Regions from separate parts of the Streptomyces sp. BA2 genome, predicted to be linked through region 2. Evidence: riboswitches for the same ligand, from Rfam matches in the RefSeq annotation. Region 2 holds a riboswitch; each other region holds the start of a gene.
What was found. Region 2 has a riboswitch for cyclic di-AMP ahead of E5671_RS28355 (C40 family peptidase). Riboswitches for the same ligand answer to the same signal wherever they lie in the genome.
Positions count from the first base shown of each region.

Region 1: another riboswitch for cyclic di-AMP. It lies ahead of E5671_RS04885 (LysM peptidoglycan-binding domain-containing protein); the one in region 2 lies ahead of E5671_RS28355 (C40 family peptidase).
Region 3: another riboswitch for cyclic di-AMP. It lies ahead of E5671_RS40420 (C40 family peptidase); the one in region 2 lies ahead of E5671_RS28355 (C40 family peptidase).

Region 1 is NZ_WSRO01000002.1:468,727-476,090, forward strand. Features, by position in the region: gene E5671_RS04870 (GlxA family transcriptional regulator) at 1-349, opposite strand, end outside; gene E5671_RS04875 (alpha/beta fold hydrolase) at 421-1,260, shown strand; gene E5671_RS04880 (hypothetical protein) at 1,346-1,537, shown strand; cyclic di-AMP (ydaO/yuaA leader) riboswitch at 2,326-2,482, shown strand; gene E5671_RS04885 (LysM peptidoglycan-binding domain-containing protein) at 2,485-3,210, shown strand; gene E5671_RS04890 (maleylpyruvate isomerase N-terminal domain-containing protein) at 3,363-4,001, opposite strand; gene E5671_RS04895 (carbohydrate ABC transporter permease) at 4,045-4,896, opposite strand; gene E5671_RS04900 (ABC transporter permease subunit) at 4,893-5,846, opposite strand; gene E5671_RS04905 (ABC transporter substrate-binding protein) at 5,843-7,096, opposite strand.
Region 2 is NZ_WSRO01000002.1:5,644,655-5,652,018, reverse strand. Features, by position in the region: gene E5671_RS28370 (lipase family alpha/beta hydrolase) at 1-291, shown strand, start outside; gene E5671_RS28365 (peptidoglycan DD-metalloendopeptidase family protein) at 498-2,132, shown strand; gene pcrA (DNA helicase PcrA) at 2,154-4,655, opposite strand; cyclic di-AMP (ydaO/yuaA leader) riboswitch at 4,899-5,055, shown strand; gene E5671_RS28355 (C40 family peptidase) at 5,064-6,278, shown strand; gene E5671_RS28350 (hypothetical protein) at 6,372-6,725, opposite strand; gene E5671_RS28345 (NlpC/P60 family protein) at 7,045-7,364, shown strand, end outside.
Region 3 is NZ_WSRO01000002.1:8,435,958-8,443,321, forward strand. Features, by position in the region: gene E5671_RS40385 (8-amino-7-oxononanoate synthase) at 1-155, shown strand, start outside; gene E5671_RS40390 (DUF397 domain-containing protein) at 156-380, opposite strand; gene E5671_RS40395 (helix-turn-helix domain-containing protein) at 390-1,250, opposite strand; gene E5671_RS40400 (ATP-binding protein) at 1,523-1,990, shown strand; gene E5671_RS40405 (LysR family transcriptional regulator) at 1,979-2,890, opposite strand; gene E5671_RS40410 (LysE family translocator) at 3,019-3,648, shown strand; gene E5671_RS40415 (DUF6328 family protein) at 3,626-4,192, opposite strand; gene E5671_RS40420 (C40 family peptidase) at 4,376-4,849, opposite strand; cyclic di-AMP (ydaO/yuaA leader) riboswitch at 4,853-5,045, opposite strand; gene E5671_RS40425 (hypothetical protein) at 5,381-5,689, opposite strand; gene E5671_RS40430 (ATP-dependent Clp protease proteolytic subunit) at 5,697-6,332, opposite strand; gene E5671_RS40435 (amidase) at 6,496-7,364, shown strand, end outside.

The DNA of each region.
Region 1 (7,364 bases), 5.2 Mb from region 2:
GTCCGGCCTGCGCGAGCACGAACGCCCCCGTACAGATGGCTACGATCCTCGCCCCTCGCTGGTGGGCGGCCTGCAGTGCCTCGGTGACGGTCGTCGGCACGGGAGCGCCGGGCGGTTGCCAGCCGGGGATGACCACGGTGTCCGCCTCTTGGAGGGCTGTCAGCCCGGCGTCGACGAGCATCGCGTAGCCGACGGTGGTCCGCAGGGGTCCAGGCGTCTCGGCGCAGATCCGGAAGCTGTAGCGGGCCGTCGCATCTTGCGGGACGCGGCCGAAGACCTCGGCGGCACAGGCGAGCTCGAAGGGCGACTGGGGCGGGTTGAGCAGTGCCACTACCCGATGCGGGTTCATGGCAGGAATGTACCCGCCGGTGTCTTTCTGGACTCTGGGCCGGGCGGCCGGGCCCGGGTCACAGTGGTCCCATGAGTGAGACGAGCGAAACGGGAGTGCTGAGGACCGGAGTCCAGGTCGACGGCGAATCAGCGAGCTATCTGACCGTGGAGCAGGACGGCCCCGCCGTGTTGCTGCTGCACGGAACGTACTGGAGCCGGGTCTGGCTCCCTGTGATGGACCGCCTGGCTGAGGCGGGGCTGCGGCCTATTGCGGTCGATCTCCCCGGGCTTGGGCGCTCGGGAGGCGAACTCACCCTGAAAACTGCCACGGTCCCGGCCATTGCGGACTGGGTGACACGATTTGCGTCCGCCCTGAAGATCTCCGGGCCGATCGCCGTGGCGGGTCATGACATCGGCGGCGCCGTCGCCCAGCATCTCCTCGTCCACGATGTGCTGGAGGTGTCCCGGCTGGCCTTGGTCAACTCGGTCACCTACGACTCCTGGCCGGCGCCTCACGTGGCCCGGTTCCGGAGCCCGGGGGACGCTGCGGGGGCCACCGCCGACGACGTTCTCGACGCCCGCCGACGGGCGGTGACGGCGGCACTGGCCGGCGCCGCAACCGAGCAGCTGATCACGGACTATCTGGAGCCGTGGACCGATGCGCGGGTACGCCGCTCCTGGATGGCCCTGGCAGGCGCGGCCGACAGCCGCTACACCCTTGATCTCGCGCCCGCGCTGCGGCGGTCCACGACGCCCAAGTTGTTGATCTGGGGCGAGGAGGATGCCTTCGAGAAGGTGGAGTACGCCGAGCGGTTCGCCTCGGAGATCCCGAACACCGCGCTCGTACGTATTCCAGATGCGGGGCACATCCCCACAGAGAACGCGCCCGGCGAGATCGCCCGCGCGCTCGTCGACTTCTTCACCGCCTAGAGGCTGACGCCCCTCCCGGTTGGATCCTCACGCGCGAGCGCCCCCTCGCCAGGTCGCCGTCAGCCTCGTGGATAGGGTCGGGGTCATGACATCCGAAAGGCCCCAGACGCTGGCCATGGCGTTCCTGGAATCTCAGGAGATCACTACGACGGACTGCCGCCGGTGCGGCACCGAGGTATCGGGCGTCAACGGCCGCTACGCGTGCGGGGTGTGCGGGTGGGTCAACAACTGGAGTGAAGGCCATAACGAACTACCCAGCGGCGACAGCGACATCTAGCGCTGTGCCGGTTCCGGCCGCGTGTGCGGAAGGGCTGTCCGGTTCGGCTTCGATGCGGCTGAACTCGCCCTGCACCAAGGCGAGAGTCAGGGATCGTGGTGGCATGACGGACCAGAGGTTCGACGTGTGGGCGGAGCGGGCGAAGAGTCGGGATTCTCAAAATGCAGATCGGATAGGGAATACAACAGGTCGCCCCAATACGGGGATTGAGCATCTCCAACCTCCGCCCCCTCGTCGACATTGATTTCCCCATTTCGGCTCTAGATGCCGGGAGCTGCTCGATCTGGTGAGTGAGGCCGTGCGCTGTCGCCTCGGTGACGTCGGGAGCGGCTGGCACTCGCGCTATGCGCGTTGCGCAGCAGGACCCGGACCATTCAATATGCCCGCTTTGGCAGGGAAAGTGAACTTCGCACCATGTCCATCTTGCCCGTAAGAAATGCTTTTGCTCAGTATTGGTAATGTATATAAAGCCATGCCTGCATTGCGGGATACTCATGCGAAATGGCGCGATCCGATACGCCATCGAGTCGCCCTCCAGCCCGCATCCCATTCAGTGGAATAGGTCACACCAACAGCTCGCGCCTCCCGGGGAGCCGCTGAGCGCACTTCCGTTCTGCGTAAAGAAAGTTGGGGCTATTTGATCAAAGAAAGTGGGCGGTTCCGGTCATCAAGGACTGGCCTCGCGCATTCCCTATTCGAATTCCGCTCTTGTTCCGTCCGGGCTTTCTCGCTTAACGTCACCGTCAATCCGGATGGAACGCCGAATCCTGCCGCTGTCCGGAAACCCTTCCCATCACTCACTTTCGCTCGGCAGGAGCGGGGGACCCAGGTAAGCCGCCGATCCGGATTCCGGAACGGCTCGGGGTGAAGTCGCATGCGCAGTGCGACCGGACATCTCCCGTCCGAACCCGACAGCTCACCTCGTAGGCGACGGAGAGGAATTCGTCATGCCTGCAAAGGGAAAGCACCGCCGTCCCAAGTCCAGCTCACTCACCCGTGGCATCGCCGCCGCAGGCACGGGCGGGGCCGTGCTCGTGCTCCCGGTCCTCGGCGCGACCGCCGCCAGCGCCGCGCAGGCAGGCCCGGCCGCCAAGCCCGCCGCTGCCCCGAAGACCTACGTCGTCGCAGCGGGCGACACCCTCTCCAAGATCGTCCGAGAGCACTCGCTGAGCGGCGGCTGGAAGAAGCTGTACGAGGACAACCGCGACGCCCTCGGTGGTGACCCGGCACTGATCCACCCCGGTATCAAGCTCACCCTCGGCGAGAAGGCCACCGCCGAGCGAGCAGACCGCTCCGAGCGCAAGGACACCGCAGCCGCGAAGCCCGCCTCTGCCCCGGCGAAGAAGTCGTACACCAACGATCTCGACGGCTGGATCAAGGAATCGCTCGACATCATGGCCCAGCGCGGCATCCCCGGCTCCTACGAGGGCATCCACCGCAACATCATGCGCGAGTCCTCCGGCAACCCGCTGGCTATCAACAACTGGGACTCCAACGCCGTGGCCGGAACCCCCTCCAAGGGACTCCTGCAGGTCATCGGCCCCACGTTCGACGCCTACCACGTGCCCGGCACCTCGCTGGACAGCTACGACCCGGTCGCCAACATCACTGCCGCCTGCAACTACGCGGCCGACCGGTACGGCTCGATCGACAACGTGAACGGCCCGTACTAGACCGCACCCCCCTCGCATCATCCCTCTCGTCCCCTCTGAGCCCCGGCGCGCCAGGCGCCCGGGGCTCAGGCCTGTCCGGGGCCGGCTTCCTATCCGAGAGGGCTGACCGGCGGCAAACCAATATGCGTTCGCCCCAGTCGCGCGGTGGGCACTCACACGCCCTTCGTGCCGTACCAGCGCCACTCGGTGAGTCGTGGGCGATGAGGGAGGGCGGTGCGTCCCGTCGCCCACAGCAGGATCTGCCAGACGTCACAGTCAATGGCGACGTGGGGAAAGAGCCTCTGCAGGACCCGTTCGCACAGATCCCTCGGCGGCGACCACTCCAGATTCAACCCCTGAGTGATGTCATGGGTGTGCACAAGGGTTTCAACGACTGCCATGGCAGCAAAGCCCTCTGGGTCCGAGGGCCCAAAGACGTGGTGAGCGACGGTGGTTGAGGGTGCCGTGCGCAGCACGGACGCCAGCAAGCCTCCACACGCCTCCAGGATGGTCAGGAGACCCTCGGGTCCCGAGGCCCGATCAACGAAGATGACATTCTCCGGCCCACCACTTCGGTCACTGCTCGTCCGGAACGGCAACACCGTTGACATCGGCGGCTTGGCGAGCCCAAACCTCGCGGCGTAGGTGAACAGATCGTCGGCCAGATGCTCGAGCGTCTCCCAACACGTCCACTCGAGCGTTCCCGCCTTGGCCTCCCAGGCGTCGGGATCTGCATCCCTCAGGGTGTCGATGGCCAGAGTGACGACCCGGCGCAGGTCTTCTCCGTCAACTGCGATGTCCGCGCTCTGCATGCGGAAGATCGTAAGTCAGTCGTCAATAGTCAGTCGTCGATAGTCAGTCGTCAATGCCCGACCGCTCCACCCCCGCCACGATCCACCGTTGGAAGAACAGGAACACGACGAGCAGCGGCACGATCGACACAGCGGCCGCGATGAAGAGTTCGTGCAGCCTGATCACCTGGGACGTGGTGAACGACGACAGGGCCACCTGCACCGTCCATGCGTCGCGGTCCTGTCCGATGACCAGCGGCCACAGGAACGAGTTCCACGCGCCGATGAAGACGATCGTGCCCACCGCCGCGAAGACGGGCCGGGAGTTGGGCACCACCACCCGCCAGTACGTGCGCCAGTATCCGAGCCCGTCGACGCGCGCCGCGTCCTCCAACTCCCTTGGGAATCCGAGGAAGTACTGCCGGAATACGAAGCACGCGAAGGCGGAGAACAGCGTCGGGACGATCAGACCGCGCAGCGTCGACACCCAGCCGAGCGACGACACCAGGACGAACGTCGGGACGAAGGTGACGGAGGCCGGGACCATCAGCGTGCCGAGGATCGCGTAGAACACCTTGTTCGCGTGGCGGTACGGGATGCGGGCCAGGCCGTAGCCGGCCAGCGAGGCCAGCAGCAGCGTGCCGAGCGTCGTCGCGACCGCGATGAGCGAGGAGTTGAGCAGGGAGCGCGCAAACGGTACGGAGGTGTCTTCGAAGAGCTCTTTGACGTTCCCCCAGCGCAGCGAGGAGGGGAAGAAGGTCCACTCGGGCGAGGTGATGTCACTCTCGGACGAGAGCCCGTTGCGGACAAGGAGGTAGAAGGGGATCAGGAACAGGAGCGCGAGTGCTATCAGCAGCGAGAGGCGCAGCGCGCGGCCCGCCCTGACCCTTGCGTCGTCCCTCGTGTGGCCTCTCATTCCGCCTCCTTCCTGCCGAGCCCGAACCACTTCGCCTGACCCACCGTCACCACCGCGATGATCAGGGCGAGCAGGACGGCGCCCGCGCTGCCGAGACCGAGGTTCTGTCCCTGACCGAGCGCCGTGTAGTAGAGGTAGACGAGTGGGGGCCTGGCGTAGGGCGGGTAGCCGCGGGAGTCCGAGAGCAGGTTGTAGAACTCGTCGAACGCCTGGAAGGCGTTGATGACGAGCAGCAGCACCACCGCCACCGATGTCGCCTTCAGCTGCGGGAACGTGATGTGGCGGAAGACCTGCCAGCCGGGCCGCGCCCCGTCCACGGCCGCAGCCTCGTAGAGGGTGGGGCTGATGCGCTGGAGTCCGGCGAGGAAGAGCACCATGTAGAAGCCCGCCTGGAGCCAGAGCCGTACGGTGACGATCACGGCCCAGTACCAGGGCGGGTCGGTGGTCGAAAGCCAGGCTATCTGGTCGCCGCCGAACCAGCCGAGGACCGTGTTGGCGAGCCCGAACCGTACTCCGTTGAAGATCGACATCTTCCAGATGAGCGCGGCCACGACGTAGGAGCAGGCCGCGGGCAGGAAGAAGACCGAGCGGAAGAACGCCTGGGCACGGCGCTGGCGGTGGACCATGAGGGCGAGCGCGAGGGAGAGCGCGTACGTCGCGGGCACGATGAAGAGCGAGAAGACCAGGAAGGTCCACAGGCTGTCGGTGAACGCCTCGTTCCGCAGCATCTCGGTGTAGTTGCCGAGGCCGACGAAGTCGTTCGGGGTGACGGTGTTGTGTGCGTCGAAGAAGCTGAGGTAGACGCTCCAGCCGAGCGGGACGTACGTGAAGACGCCCAGGCCGAGCAGGAAGGGTCCGACGAACACCCAGAACCAGAGGGTGCGGTTCTGCTGTCCCCACAACTTCCTTCGCCCACTTGCCTGTTGTTCGCGAGGGGCTGCTGTGGTCACGACTTCTTCTTCACCCGGCCGAGCTCGGCGGACACCTTGCGCACGACCTTCTTGAGCTCGCCGTCGGGGCTCGCACCGTCCTTGATGATCCGGCTCAAGGCATCTTGGTAAGCACTCCTGCTGGCGGGGGTCCAGAGGAGGGGCTCGGCGTGGCCGTAGTCCGTGGTGTAGCGGACGGCGTCGGCCGCCGCGCCCTTGCTGAGTTTGTCAGCCTTCTTCGCCAGGGACATACGGGCCGGGATGTGGAATCCGTACGCGAGGGCGAAGTCCTCCTGGCGGTCGGTGCTGTCGATCCACAGCCACTTGAGGAAGTCCTTGCCGGCCTTCTGGTGCTTGCTGCGCGTGCTGACCGCGGCGGCGTACGCGCCGACGGGCACCGAGGGCTTGCCCGCCGCGCCGTCCTTCGGGAACGGCAGGACGCCGAAGTCGTCGCCGAGTTCCTTCTGCACGGTGGGCAGGGCCCACAGGCCCGACCACTGCATGGCGGTGAGCCCCTGGACGAACGCCGACGGGTCCGACCAGTCGGCGGGCGCGCCCAGGAGCAGCGACTTGTCGGCGTACAGCCGGTGGATCTTGCCGAGGGCGCGGGCGGCGGCCGGGTCGTCGAAGCCGACCTTGCCGTCGGCGGTGACGAGTTCGAGACCGGCGGCGTACAGGGGCGTGCCGCCCAGGACGCCGGCGCCTCCGTCGTTGCCCAGGAACAGGCCCTTCGTCTTCTTCGACGTGAGCTTCTTCGCGGCGTCCACGAGCTCGTCCAGCGTCTTCGGGGGCTGAACCCCCGCGTCGGCGAGCAGGCTCTTGCGGTAGTAGAGCATCTGCATATCGATGACTTGGGGGATGCCCCAGATCCTGCCGTCGTACGTCTTCGGGGCGAGAACGGCAGGGTTGAAGTCGTCCTTGACGCCGTCGAACAGCTCGGTCAGATCGGCGACCTGCTTGCCCTGGATCTGGTCGAGGGACGGGCCGTTGACCTCGAATACGTCAGGGCCCGAGTCGGTGAGGAGCGCGGCCGCGGTCTGCTCGTCGTAGTTGCCGGGTCGCCACTGGACGGTGACGTTCGCCTTCTTGTAGGCGGCGGCGTACTTCTTCACGGCCTGCTCGGTGCCCTGCTCGCCGTACTGGTGGTACCACTGCGACAGCTTCGGCCCGTCGCCTGAACCACCATCGTCCCGGCCCGTGTTGGAGCCACATGCGCTCAGCAGCCCCAACACGGCGCCCGCCCCGAGCAGTCCCCTGCGGTTGATCGTCATAGGTCGTCCCCCTGTTCGCTGTACGGCTGATCCCGACGGCCCAACGATCAACCATGCAGGCGGATTACGACAGAGGGACTACGGCCGTGTGTCGGCTGATCCGGGGGCTCGCGGCTCAGTGGTTGTTCTTGCCGTTGCCCAAGCGCCGGTATGCCGCTGAGGATGTGCGACAGCGGCTCGTCGCCCTTAGGAGCTGCTGTCCTCGTACGGGCCCAGAACCCTCAGGGTGTTGCTGCCCCGCTCGGTACAACCGTGTGGAGATCGAGCG
Region 2 (7,364 bases):
ATGCGTCCCGGATCGGACGTGATCGAGGAGCTGCGCGAGCCCGCCCCGGGCTGCCGGACCCGCTTCGTGAGCTTCTGGAGCGATCTTGACCAGCTGATGGCCCCTCTCGAGACGGCCTGCGTCAACCACCCCGATCTGATCGCACAGAACGTACGTGTCTCCGGTATCGGTCATCTCGCCCTGCCGGTGCACCCCGCGGTCGCCGCCGGAATCCGTGAGGCCCTCGATCTGGCAACACCGGGGACGGGGACCCCCGCGACAGGCACCGAGAACGGTCTGACCGTGGCCTGAGGAGCAGCTCCCGCACCCCGCAGCGAAGGCAATTTGTCGAACGGAGCTCGAACGCAGGGCCAAAGCTGTGCCCGCAGTCCGCCGAAAGGCGGCCGAATGCCCGTTTCCTGAGAGCGTGAAACCTGCCGAAGATTGTCGCGCCCGCATACCGCCGGGTACAGTCGCCGCACTGCTCTGCCCCTGCTGCCGAGGCGAAAGAGAAGTTGGTGAACGACCGTCACCCGTCGGGGAGCTCGACACCCCCGGCCTCGGCACCCGCCGACTATGCGCCCTACGCGGCGTACGACCCGCAGAGCACCGAGCACGGCGCCTACACCGGATACGACGGCTACTCCACCGGAAGCTTCGACACCACAGGCAGCTATGCGACGGCCGGCCCCGACACCGGAAGCTTCGCGTCCGACCCGCTCTTCGGCGACATGCCCGGCAGTTCGTACGACACCGGCCAGTGGTCCACCACGGGGACGCAGCAGACGCTGAACTACGACCCGTACGCCGCGCAGCACCAAGCCGCGTACGACACCAGTGGTTACGAGACCGGCAGTTACGACACCAGCGCCATGTGGTCGACCGGCGGTTATCAGCACCTCTCCGCCGACATTCCCGCGCAGCCGGGCCCTGACACCACAGGCCACTGGGACGCCACCGCCTGGAACCAGCCGCAGCACCAGCCGCAGCACCAGCCGCAGCAGACCGGCCAGTGGGAGACCCAGGCCTTCGACACCGGCGCGTACGACGCGACCGCGTGGAATTCCGGCGGCCAGGACATGACGTACGGGGCCACGGAGACGCTCGAGGCGTACGACACCCCCGAGACACATGAGGCGCACGAGGCGCACGGCGCGTACGAGGCTCAGGACACGCCCGGAGCGCCCGACACGTACGAGACGCCCGAAACGTACGAGCATTCGCCTTACGACACCGGGTCCTACGCCTCCGAGGCTCACTCCCCCGAGGCCTACGCCCAACCGACCCCCGCCGAGCACGAGTTCACCCCCGACGAGGCTCCCGCCGATGCGCTCGGCCCGGTCGAGCCGAGCCGCCGGGGAGCCGCGGGTGACGACGAGCCGCCGGTCAGGGACCGTACGCACGGCTCCCGCTCGCGGGCCCGCCGCCGCTCCCCCGCCAAGCGCTCCGCGCTCTTCACCGTCGCCGTGCCCTCCGCCTGCGTGATGGGTGTCGCGGGCATCGCCGCCGCCTCCGTGGGCGACTTCGGCGGCGGCGACGAGAAGGAGCCGCAGGCGGCATCGGCCCCGGACGCCACGTCGGTGCAGCCATCGGCCGCCAACAACAAGCTCGACACGCAGCTGGCGAACCTCTCCGCGGACGCCGGTGACTTCGCCGACCGCGCGAGCCGTACCCAGGAGCGCATCGACCTCAAGGCGGAGAAGGTCGCCGCCGAGAAGAAGGCCGCCGAGGAAGCCGCGCGCAAGGAGCGCCTGCGCCCCAAGTTCTCGCTTCCGGTGAAGCAGCACGGTCTGAGCGCGTACTACGGACAGGCCGGCATCAACTGGATGTCCGCGCACTCCGGAATCGACTTCCCGGTGTCGTACGGCACAGAGGTGCTCGCCGCCACCGACGGCACGGTTTCCACGAAGTGGAACAGCGCCTACGGCAACATGGCGATCGTGACCGCCAAGGACGGCACGGAGACGTGGTACTGCCACCTCTCCACGCACAAGGTCTCCAGCGGCCCCGTCAAGGCAGGCGATCCCATCGCCTTCTCCGGGAACTCCGGCAATTCCACAGGACCGCACCTGCACTTCGAGGTGCGCCCCGGCGGCGGCTCGGCGATCGACCCGCTGCCGTGGCTGCGCAGCCACGGCCTCGACCCGACGTAACTCCCGCCGCCGCCCGCGGCGTTACAGCTTCTCCACCGGCGCGTACCGCAGCAGGAGCCGCTTCGGCTTCGGCTCTCCGAAGTCCACCGTCGCCTCGGCGTTCGCGCCCGTCCCCTTCACTCCGACCACGGTGCCGAGGCCGAACTGGTCGTGCGTGACCCGGTCCCCGACCGCCAGCGCGACCACCGGCTTCTCCGAGGCACGGCGCGTGGCGAAGCCCTGCGCGCCCCCGCCGCGCGAGCGCGACGACGACAGGGAGGAGGCGATCGAGGCCGCGGGCCCGGAAGATGCCGGTGCGCCGACGGAACCCTTCCGCTTCCAGTCCAGGTGGGTCTCCGGGATCTCCTCCAGGAAGCGCGACGGCGGGTTGTACGAAGGCTGTCCCCAGGCGCTGCGCATCGAGGACCGTGTCAGGTAGAGGCGCTCCCGTGCGCGCGTGATGCCCACGTACGCCAGGCGGCGCTCCTCCTCCAGCTCCTTGACCTGGCCGAGGGAGCGCATGTGCGGGAAGACGCCGTCCTCCATGCCGGTCAGGAAGACGACGGGGAACTCCAGGCCCTTGGCGGTGTGCAGCGTCATCAGTGTGATGACTCCGGAGCCGTCGTCCTCTTCGTCCGGGATCTGGTCCGAGTCCGCGACGAGCGCGACCCGCTCCAGGAACTCGGAGAGCGTGCCGGACACACCTGTGGCCGCGCCTTCGCCCGCATCCTCACTGTCGTCCTCGGAGCCCGCCTCACCGCTGTCCTGCTCGAACTCCAGGGCCACGGCGGCGAGTTCCTGGAGGTTCTCGATGCGCGTCTCGTCCTGCGGATCGGTCGAGGCCTGCAGCTCGGCGAGATACCCGGTCCGTTCGAGCACGGCCTCCAGGACGACGGCGGGACCCGCGCCGGACTCGACGATGGTCCGCAGCTCTTCCATCAGCACGTTGAAACGCTTGACGGCGTTCGCCGAGCGGGCCGCCATTCCGTACGCCTCGTCGACGCGCTTCAGCGCCTGCGGGAAGGAGATCTTCTCTCGCTGCGAGAGCGCGTCGATCATCGCCTCCGCGCGGTCGCCGATGCCCCTCTTGGGTACGTTCAGAATGCGCCGCAGCGGGACGGAGTCCTCGGGGTTGGCGAGCACCCGCAGATACGCGAGGACGTCCCGGACCTCCTTGCGCTCGTAGAAGCGGACGCCGCCGACGACCTTGTAGGGCAGGCCGACGCGGATGAAGATCTCTTCGAAGACACGGGACTGCGCGTTCGTCCGGTAGAAGATCGCGACGTCTCCCGCCTTCGCGTCCCCCGCGTCGGTGAGCCGGTCGATCTCGTCGGCGACGAACTGCGCCTCGTCGTGCTCGGTGTCGGCGACATAGCCGATGATGCCCGCGCCCGCGCCCGCGTTGGTCCACAGGTTCTTGGGGCGGCGGCTTTCGTTGCGCTCGATGACGGCGTTGGCCGCGGTCAGGATCGTCTGCGTGGAGCGGTAGTTCTGCTCCAGGAGGATCGTGGTCGCGTCGGGGTAGTCCTCCTCGAACTGGAGGATGTTGCGGATCGTGGCGCCGCGGAAGGCGTAGATCGACTGGTCCGCGTCACCCACGACACACAGCTCGGCGGGGTCGTCACCCTCGCCTCCGGAGGGGCCGACCAGCTCGCGCACCAGGGCGTACTGGGCGTGGTTGGTGTCCTGGTACTCATCGACCATCACGTGGCGGAAGCGGCGGCGGTAGTGCGCGGCGACGTCCGGGAACGCGCGGAACATGTTGACCGTCGTCATGATCAGGTCGTCGAAGTCGAGGGCGTTCGCCTCGCGCAGCCGCGACTGGTACATCGCGTACGCCTGGGCGAGCGTCCTCTCGAAGCCGTCGGCGGCCTGGCCCGCGAAGGTCTCCTCGTCGATCAGCTCGTTCTTCAGGTTCGAGATCTTGGCGCTGAAGGACTTCGGCGGGAACTTCTTCGGGTCGATGTCCAGATCGCGGCAGACCAGCGCCATCAGCCGCTTGGAGTCGGCGGCGTCGTAGATCGAGAAGGAGGAGGTGAAGCCGATCGTCTTCGACTCGCGGCGCAGTATGCGCACGCACGCGCTGTGGAACGTCGACACCCACATCGCGTTGGCCCGCGGTCCGACGAGCTGCTCGACGCGCTCCTTCATCTCGCCCGCGGCCTTGTTCGTGAACGTGATCGCCAGGATCTGTCCCGGGTGCACATGCCGCTCGGCCAGGAGATACGCGATGCGGTGCGTCAGGACCCGGGTCTTGCCGGAGCCTGCGCCCGCGACGATGAGCAGCGGGGAGTCCGCGTGCACGACGGCCGCGCGCTGGTTCTCGTTCAGCCCGTCTAGCAGGGCAGCCGGGTCGAGCACGGGGCGCGGGGCGCCGCCGCGGTAGTGCGCGTCCCGGGGCACGGGCGCGTCGAACTTCCCGTCGAACAGATCATCCGGAACGGACTCCGGAGCACTGTCCTCGGGCGGCGGCGGGGGCTCTTCCTCCGAAGCCCGCGAGGGCTTGAGGTCCGCCAGGAAGCTGTCATCAAAGAGGCTGCTCATCGCCTCCCGAGTCTAGGCGGCCCCACTGACAACCCGCCCCGGGTTCCGGCCAGGTCGACCCGGCTACGCCTCGCTCGCGTCCGGTCACTCTCCGCCATGGCACGGCGTGCCCGCGTCAAGAGCTTCGTAAAGTAACGAAAATGTATCGGGCATATCGAACATCAACCTTCACACGGGCCACACGAGTTGGCTAGCGTGCTCCGCGGGCTGCTCGTACTCCCACCGGCGAACCCCGCCGGGAACGGGCGGCCTCCGCCGAGTTCGATCTCCTCGGAGCCGGGGACCCACGATGAACTTGGGGTGAATCGGTCCCGTACGAAGTACGGGACTGTAGGGCAACCTTCCGGAACCACCCGCCCGAACCCGACAGCTAACCCGGTAGGCGGTCTACGGAAGGAGTCGCCTCCCTTGGCGTCGCACCGCAAGCCGCGGACCCGCATTGCCGGCCTACGCGCCACCCCCGCCATCGGCATCACGACGGCAGCCCTCACCTCCGTGGCCCTCCTGTCACAGAGCGCGCAAGCGGCACCGTCCGCGCCGCAGAAGCCCAGTCTCGAAGAGGTCCAGAAGAAGGTCGACGACCTCTACCACCAGGCGGGCGTGGCCACCCAGAAGTACAACTCGGTCAAGGAGCGCACCGACAAGCAGCGCAAGAAGGTAGACACCCTTCTCGACGATGTGGCCAAGCGCACCGACAAGCTGAACGAGGCCCGCCAGCAGCTGGGCACGTTCGCCGCGGCGCAGTACCGCACCGGCGGCGTCTCCGAGACCGCCACGATGATGCTCGCCGACGACCCGCAGAGCTTCTTCGACCAGAACCACCTGTCGGACAGGCTGACCGCGCGCCAGAAGAAGGCGGTCGACGACTACCAGACGCAGCAGGTCTCGGCGACGAAGCAGCGCACGAAGGCCGCCAAGAGCCTGGAGACGCTGAGCGACTCGCGGGACGATCTCAAGACGAGCAAGCAGACCGTCCAGAAGAAGCTGGGCCAGGCGCGCACGCTGCTCTCGGAGCTGACGGCCGAGGAGAAGGCACGGCTCGCGGCGATCGAGAAGAAGAAGGAAGAAGAGGCCAAGCGCAAGGCCGCCGAGCTGGCGCGCAAGCAGGAGGCCGAGGCGGAGGCCAAGCGCAAGGCGGCGGAAGAGGCCGCGGCCAAGGAGCGCGAGAAGGACAAGGAGACCCCGGACTCGGGCTCCGGTTCCGGTTCCGGTTCCGACACGGGCTCCGGCACTGGCTCCGGCTCCGGCTCCGGCGACACGGACAGCGGTTACGCGACGAAGGCCGCGAAGGTGATCAACTTCGCCGAGGCCCAGATCGGCAAGCCGTACGTGTGGGGCGCCACCGGCCCCGACTCCTACGACTGCTCCGGGCTCACCCAGGACGCGTGGAAGGCCGCGGGGATCTCCCTGCCGCGTACGACGTGGGACCAGGTGAAGGTCGGCACAACCGTGAAGACCGCCGACGCCAAGCCGGGTGACCTGGTCTTCTTCTACGACGACATCAGCCACGTAGGGATCTACATAGGCGACGGCAAGATGATCCACGCCCCGAAGCCGGGTACGAACGTCCGCGTCGAGTCGATCTACTACATGCCGATCCACAGCGTGGTGCGCCCCGCGTAACCGCCGCCCACGAGAACCCTTCACACGAGAAACGGCCCTCCACGCGCGCGTGGAGGGCCGTTTTCTGCGGGTCGTGTCAGGTCCCGGGTCGTGTCAGGTCCACAGCACCGCGATGAAGATGTTCGCGACGGTCAGCAGCCCGACGGCGCCGAACATCCCCTTGTCCACCTTCTCCTCGTCCCGTTTCACATAGACCAGCGCGAGGATCACGATCAGGACGGCCATCTTGATGCCGATCTTGACGTTGTTGACGGGGTTGTCGTCCGCCTGGTTGAGGCCCACCAGGATCACGCCCGTGACGAGCATCGTGAGCGCGCCGTGCAGCATCGCGGGGCTGAAGCGGGCCGTGCCCTGACCCATCTGCTTCATCTGGGTGAGGAAGCCGCCCAGGAGGGAGGCGATGCCGATGATGTGCAGGCCGACGAAAAGATGGGTGAGTACGTCCATGGGCCCGGAGCCTAGCCGGGCCCCTATCACCACTCCGTAGCCAGGTGGGCCCCAAGCCCCGCATCGGTCACACGCGCATGCGAAGAGTGCCGACCCGACAGATCACGCAGTCACATACGGTCACCGACCCGCGCACTTCCGCCAGTTGTGCACAATCCGTCACCAACCCGTGACGGTCAGGTTTAGCGTCCTTCGTCAGGTGACCGGCTCCCCACCGCCGCCCGGACCAGGGGCGGCATCCGGACACCACCGCCGAGAATCCGGCGGCGGTCCGCTCCCCCTGTGCGGGCCGCCGCCGGAACCTTAAGGAGCCCCCTTCGTGGCAGCGCACCGCAAGCCGAAACAGCGCTCGCTCAGTGGCCATACGGCCCGCACCGCCGCCACCATCGCCCTCGCCGGGGCCGCCACGGCCACCGCCTTCGACGGCACGGGACACGCGGATCCACGCATCGGTCCGGCCGAGGTGAAGTCCAAGGTCGACGCGCTCTACCGCGAGGCGGAGGTCGCCACCGAGAAGTACAACGGCGCCAAGGAGAAGGCCGAGAAAGCGGAGAGGTCCCTGGGCGAGCTGCGGGACGAGGCGGCCCGCAAGACGGAGAAACTCAACTCGGCGCGCGAGGGGCTCGGTTCGATCGCCGC
Region 3 (7,364 bases), 2.8 Mb from region 2:
CCGACTGCCGGGGCGCGGGCCTCGCCGTCGGCTGCTTCCGTCCGCCGTCGGTGCCCGACGGCATCTCACGGCTGCGGCTGACCGCCCGTGCGGATCTCACCGACGCACAGATCGCCGATGCCGTACGAGTGATCAGCCGCGCCGCACCCCGGTAGTCACCGGAGGCCGTGGACGAAGGCCTCCCATGTCGCGGGTGAGAAGAGCAGGGCGGGCCCTGCCGTGTTCTTCGAGTCGCGCACGGCGAGCAGCCCCTGCTTCGGCCCTGAAGCGAGAGGGGCTGTCTCCACGCAGTTGTTCATGCCGTTGCTGCGGCTACTGCGGTACCACCGTGCGCCGTGCAGAGATGTGCTGGAAGGTACGTGCCGAGGCAGTGCAGTCATGGTGCCCCCTTACGCGCCGTCACGTATCCCGGCGATGTGATCCGTTGATTCCTCGGGTGAAAGTGCCTTTCTCTGAAGGGAGTTGAAGGCCTCCGTGTATGCCTGAAGGTCTTCTTTCCGTTCGAGGTAGAGGCTACTCGTCAAGTGGTCGAGAACAACCACATCCAGATCAGCAATGTTCGGAAATGAGAAGATAACGAAAGAGCCGATGAGACCCACGTGCTCTCCGGCGGCGAACGGCAGCACCTGAAGTCGTACATGGGGCAACTGTGCGGCTTCTAGTAACCGTTTCAACTGACCCGCTAGCACCTGGTTGCCGCCCACCGGCCGGTGCAGCACCGCCTCGTCCAGAATCACGCTCAGTCGCAGCGGCGGAGCCGTGCGCAGTACGTCCTGACGTGCCAGACGCACCTCCACCAGCGTGTCCACCTGCTCGTCCGGCAGCCCGTCGAGCGCGGCCCGCGTCACCGCACGCGCGTAGTCCGGCGTCTGGAGAAGGCCGGGCACGACGGTGGTCTCCAGGGTGCGCATCCGACAGGCCTGTGACTCCAGGCTGATGAAGTCGCGGTATGCGGGCGGCAGCAGCTCGCGATAGGCGTGCCACCAGTGGCGGCGTCCACCGTCGTCGTCCGAGCCCGCCAATGCCACCAGCAACTGGCGGAGTTGGGGGTCCCCCACCTCGTACGCATCGAGCAGCAGTCCTACGTCGGCCGCCTTGACGCTGCTACGCCCCGTCTCGATCCGGCTGACCTTCGACTGATGCCAGCCGACCCGGCCCGCCGCCTGGCCGCTGGTGAGCCCGGCGCGCGTGCGCAGCGCACGCAGTTCGGCGCCGAGTTTCCGGCGGCGCACCGCGGGACCGTACCGCATGTCCGTCTCCTTCCCGACGGAGTGTTCCCTTTTCCGGCCTCCCCGAGCCTCTTCAGGGGCGACAGTAGAGGAAGCGCCGACCTCGCGCCCAAATACGGTCTCTCGTAGCAGAGTTCACCGCTTTGAGCGACAGATATATGCACATCTTGGTGGATGGACACCTGTGAGGGGTCCAAGAGTGGCAGGCTGGCGCGAAGCACCATTCCGGGACTGTCCTCGTGCCTTCGCTACGGGTCGGAGCCGAGCCCCGGTGGGAAAGGGACAACGTCGCCATGGCAGACCTTCAGGAAGCATCCGTCACCCTGCCGAGCGATCCTGCCTCGGTCTCCGCGGCCCGCAAATACGTCTCGAGCATCCTTGCCGAGTGGGGCCTGCCGGGCGAGACCGAAGCGGCCGACACGGTCCGGCTCATCGTCTCCGAACTGGCCACGAACGCCGTCCAGCACACCCGGGGCGAGTCGCCCACCTTCAGGGTGGACATCGAGCTGGACCGGGACGAGCAGCTGCGCATCGGCGTGACCGACAGCCATCCCCGCTACCCCAAGCGGCTGCCCGCCGCAGTCCAGCAGGACAACGGCCGCGGCCTGGTGATCATCCGCTGGCTGACCATGGAGTGCGGCGGCAGGCTGTCGGTCGCGCCCACCCCCGAGGGCGGCAAGACCGTCTGGATCGCGCTGCCGTGGACCGCGCCGGTCCGCGACGGGGCCACGGCGCCCTCGGCCTCGCCCTCACCCCGCTGAGCGTCCGAAGGCACCCCGGAGCAGGGCCCGGAAGGTGTCCGCCGCCGGATGCGGCTCGTCGACGCGGTGGACGACCGAGATCGTGCGGCGCAGACTGCCGGGCTCCAGCGGCCTCGTCCCCACCGGTGTCGCCGCCGTCCGCGCCACCATCTCCGGTACGACGGCGACGCCGAGCCCGGCGCTGACGAGCGCGCACACCAGCGCGTAGCCCGGAGTCTCGACCAGGACCGAGGGCGTCGCGCCGGCCCGCACGAGCGCGGACTCCACGCCCTGCCGTGGCGGATGCGTCGGCGCCATGCTGATGAGCGGCTGACCGGCGAGCTCGCTCAGGGGCAGCCGCGAGGGGGAGTTCGCGAGCGCGTGTCCGGGGGAGGTCACCAGGACGAGCTCCTCGACCAGGATCGGCTCCGCGGTCACGGACGCGGGCAGCGGCACCGGATCCGCGGGCTCGTACGTGTGCGTGAGGGCCAGGTCGACCTCGCCCGCCGCCACGGCCGCGATGCCGAGCGGCGGTTCATAGCCCCGTACCGTCAGATCGATGTCCGGATGGGCGCGGCGGAACGCGGTCAGCGCGGGCGGCACCAGATGGATCCCGGCCGTGGTGAAGGTCCCCACGCGCAGCCTGCCGCCGGAAAGGCCCGCAAGCTGGGCCAGTTCGTGCCGGGCCTGCTCCATCTCGTCAAGGACCCTGCGCGCCCGCGCGAGCAGCAGCTCACCGGCACCGGTCAGCCGTGCGCCACGGTGGTGCCGGACCAGGAGCGCGGTGCCCGCCTCCCGTTCCAGCTTGGCCAGCTGCTGGGAGAGGGCGGGCACGGTGTAGCCGAGGCGTTCGGCGGCGCGGGTGATCGACCCGGCCTCGGAGACCGCCACCAGTGCGGCGAGCCGCGTCGGGTCGTACATGGTCTCTCCCGGTGCAGGAGCCGGCGGGAGGTGCGGTGTCCGTCGGCGTGGGGCTAAAGGCCTGCTTAAGGCAGACCCAGGATATTCCACATACCTGCTGAAGGCAGAAGTACGCCAGCCTTGACGCCATGGACGCACAACTGGTCGCCTTCACCGGAGTCGCCGCGGGCATGGTCGCCATGCCGGGTGCCGACTTCGCCGTCGTGGTGCGCAACGCCCTCGCCTCCCGCCGCGCCGGGGTCACCTGCGCGATCGGTGTGGCGGGCGGGCTCCTGGTGCACACGGCGCTCGCGGTGGCCGGGGTCGCGGCGGTCCTCGCGGCGGTTCCCACGCTCTTCCGGGCGTTGCAGGCCGCGGGCGGGGCCTATGTGCTCTACCTCGGGTATCGCGCGCTGCGGTCGGCGGCGCGGCCGCTGGAGAGCTTCGGCGCCCGGGAGGGTGCGGGACAGGAGGCGGTCGGGGGCAGCCTGCGGCAGGGGTTCTTCACCAACGCCCTCAATCCCAAGGCGCCCATCACCTTCCTCAGCGTGCTGCCCCAGTTCGTCCCCGCGGGCAGCCCCGCGATGCCGAGGACACTGCTGCTCGCGTCCATCATCGTGGCCCTCGCCCTGGTGTGGTTCCCGGTCGTCGCGCTCCTGGTCGACCGCCTCGGGCGGTGGTTGCGCAGGCCGCGCACGGCCCGCGCCATCGAGGGCGGCACCGGCGTCGCGCTCAGCGTGCTCGGCCTGGTGCTCCTCACCGAGGCCCTGGTCGCCTGATGTCGTGCGACGTGCCCGATGCCTTGCCGTCGTCGCCCTCGTCCTCGTTCTTGTCCGCCGCGCCACGCACCAGGAGGGGGAGCAGGCCCCACAGGCCCGCGCACACCACCAGCGTGCCCGCGCTCGCGATGATCCCGCCGGTCCTGCCCACCGCCACGTCGACGACCAGGAGTACGGCGCCGGAGACCGCGAACACCAGGACCCCCAGACCGACGCCGGCGAGGCGGGACGACACCCGCACGATCAGCGGCTTGGCGTGCTGCCCGAACAGCCACCTGTGCACGGCGGCCGGAGCGGTGAACAACGCCGCGGCGAGGACGGCGAGCAGCAGCGTGGTCACGTAGGTGGCGCGCTGCATCGTGTCGAGCGAGGGGAAGCGCTCGGTGAAGGCGAGCGTCAGCAGGAACGCGAAGAGGATCTGCACCCCGGCCTGCGTGACCCGCAGTTCCTGGAGGATCTCCGAGAAATTGCGATCGGCACGTTCGAAGCGCGTCTCGTTGCGCGATGGTTCACCCGCAGTGGAAGAACTGTTGTTTTCGGCCATGGCGCACGAGTATCCGCGTCGACGCGCTCCACGCCTGGCGGGCGCGCCGATCAGAGCGCCGACTGAGCGCCGACTGAGCGGTGGCCGAGCGCCGACCGAGCGGCGACCGAGCGGTGGCAGCGGCCGTGAGGCCACCGCCACCGCCCTCCGACAGGTCAGCTACCGGGGATCAGTGACGGGCCATCAGCGCACCCGGCCGTACGAGACGCTCTTCGTCCAGATCTTCTCGAGCCGCACCACGGTGTTCGACTTGGGGGCGTGCCAGATCCGGCCCTTCCCCGCGTAGATGCCTACGTGGTAGACGTTCCGGCCCGAGTGGAAGAAGACCAGGTCGCCGCGGGCGCGGTTGGACGCGGAGACGTGGCGGGTCTTGTTGTACTGCTGTCCGGCGGTGCGTGGCAGTTTCTTGCCCGCGCGCTTGAACGAGTACTGCGTCAGGCCCGAGCAGTCGAACCGGTTGGGCCCCGTCGCTCCGTAGCGGTACGGCGAGCCCTTCTTGGAGGCGGCGATCTTGAGCGCCTTCGTCCCGTGTGTCGCGGCCTCTGCCTCCGACGTGAGCCCCGGGGCCACGAGGGTGCCGCCTACGACGGCGAGCGTGAGGGCCGATACGGAACCGGCCCTGGTGAGCAGCGACGGAACATGATTCAGCGCGGTCATGCGCAACCCTTCGTCAACCGCCTGTGAAGGATGACCTGTCGGATTCGGGCTGACAAAGTTGCCCGGCCGCGGTGTGCGGCTTCACCCCAAGGGTCGTCGTCCGGACCTTCCGGACCGACCCGTCATGCCTGGGTCCTCCACTCCTGCCGATGCACCGATGTCGACCGGTCATCCGGGCGGCGGCAGGATTCGGCGTCCGCCCGGACCGCCCCGCCGCTGTGGCGGGGGCTTGTCGTCGGAAGGGATCTTGACCCGTCAAGGGCAAGAATTCCGAGCCGAAACGGCGTTTTGTGAGGCTCCTCACGGCTGAACCGTTCGGGTGGACAAGGTCGGTTTCGGGATCCGGTCACGGCACCAGACGATCGTTCGACCAGCACCGGAACGAGGAATTCCGGCCCCCGCGTACACATCTGACGCAACTGAAGACGGCCCGAACAACGACGCATGTCTACGCCGAACGAGGTAGCCCGTTTGGTTCGTTTGAGATCGGCCCCGGACGCCTCGGGCTTCGGAGGAGGAGGTGACGGGTGCTCAGGACGGCGACGAGGGCGGCACGATGACCCGTCCGGACCGCCGCTCTCCGTCGAGGACCCGCAGTGCCCGGGCCAGTGTCGGTGCGTGCACGGCGCTCTCGCCCCGTTGATGCATGAGCGTCAGCGCGTCCCGCAGGGCACTGGCCCTGCCGACGAGGGCCTGGGCGGCGCGCAGTCCGCCGTAGGTGTCCGAGGCTCGGGCGGGGTTGATCCGGCCCACCAGGTCGACCACTTCGAGGTAGCGGTCGATCAACTCGCCCTCGGCGCGGGTGAGTGCGGGCAGCGGAGGGAGCTCGGGTGGCAGCATCGGCGGTTCACCCCGCGTCCGGCGTGCGCAGGGACGACTTGCGGCTCGGGATGATCCGGTCCACCAGGCCGTAGTCAACTGCCTCGGACGCACTGAGGATCTTGTCCCGCTCGATGTCGGCCGCGACGCGTTCCGCGCTCTGGCCCGTGTGTTGGACGAGCAGCTTCTCCAGTTGAGCGCGGGTGCGCAGGAGTTCGTCGGCCTGGATCGCCAGGTCGGACGTCTGGCCGTGGACCGGCTCGGCGAGCGAAGGCTGATGGATCAGCACCCGGGCGCCGGGCAGCGCGAACCGTTTGCCGGGGGTGCCCGCGGCCAGCAGGACGGCGGCCGACGACGCGGCCTGCCCGAGGCACGTCGTCTCCACGTCGCAGGTGACGAACTGAATAGTGTCGTAGATCGCGGTCATCGCGCTGAACGAGCCGCCGGGGGAGTTGATGTAGAGCGCGATGTCGCGGTCGGGCGCCAGATATTCGAGGTGCATGAACTGCGCCATCACGTCGTTGGCCGACGTGTCGTCGATCGGCGTCCCCAGGAAGACGATGCGTTCCTCAAAGAGCTTCGAATACGGATCGAGGGTCCGCTGCCCCGTGCTGGTGCGTTCGGTGAACTCGGGCAGGACATAGCGGGCGAACGGTCGGTTCATGGCACGTCTCTCCTCTGCCGGGGTCGGCTGCTCCCCAAGGCTTCCTGTAAAAAATGTACAGGACGTACGTAACCTTGGTGGGGGCATGTTCGGGGGATCCGGCGACGTGGGCATACTCCGCCTCGTCGCGATCTCCGCCGCCCCGAGCCGAAAGCGCCGTCGTATGAGCCCTGAAGCCTCCGAGCTCGTCCACCTCACCGCCCGCGAACTCGCTGCCAGGATCCGCGCCCGCGAGCTGTCCGCGCGCGAGGTCGTCCAGGCGCATCTGGACCGGATCGAGCAGGTCGACGGCGCCGTGAACGCGGTGGTGACCCTCGTGGCGGAGCGCGCGCTCGCCGAGGCGCACACCGCCGACGAGGCCGCCGTGCGCGGTGCGCCGCTCGGCCCGCTGCACGGGCTGCCCGTCGCCCACAAGGACACGCACGACACCCGTGGCATCCGGACCACCTACGGGACGCCGCTCCTCGCCGACAACGTCCCGGACCGGGACGAGCTGATCGTCGAACGCATCCGGGGCGCCGGGGCGATCACCGTCGGCAAGACCAACGTCCCCGAGTTCGCGGCCGGTTCGCACACCGTCAACCCGGTCTTCGGGGCCACCCGCAACCCGTACGACCTTCAGCGATCGGCGGGCGGCAGCAGCGGGGGAGCGGCCGCGGCGCTCGCGTGCGGCATGCATCCCCTGGCCGACGGCAGCGACATGGGCGGTTCGCTGCGCAACCCCGCCTCGTTCTGCAACGTGGTGGGCCTGCGCCCCTCGCCGGGCCGGGTGCCGAGCTGGCCGGAGACCGCCCCCTGGTCGACCATGGCCGTGCAGGGGCCGATGGCGCGCACGGTCGCCGACGCGGCCCTGCTGCTGTCCGTCGTCGCGGGGCCCGACCCGCGCTCGCCGATCGCCCTGGAGACGCCGGGGAGCGCGTTCGGCGGGCCGCTGGAGCGGGACTTGAGAGGGCTGCGGATCGCCTGGTCGCCCGACATGGGAGGAGCGGTGCCCGTCGACCGAGAGGTCAGCGACGTGCTCGCACCCGCTGT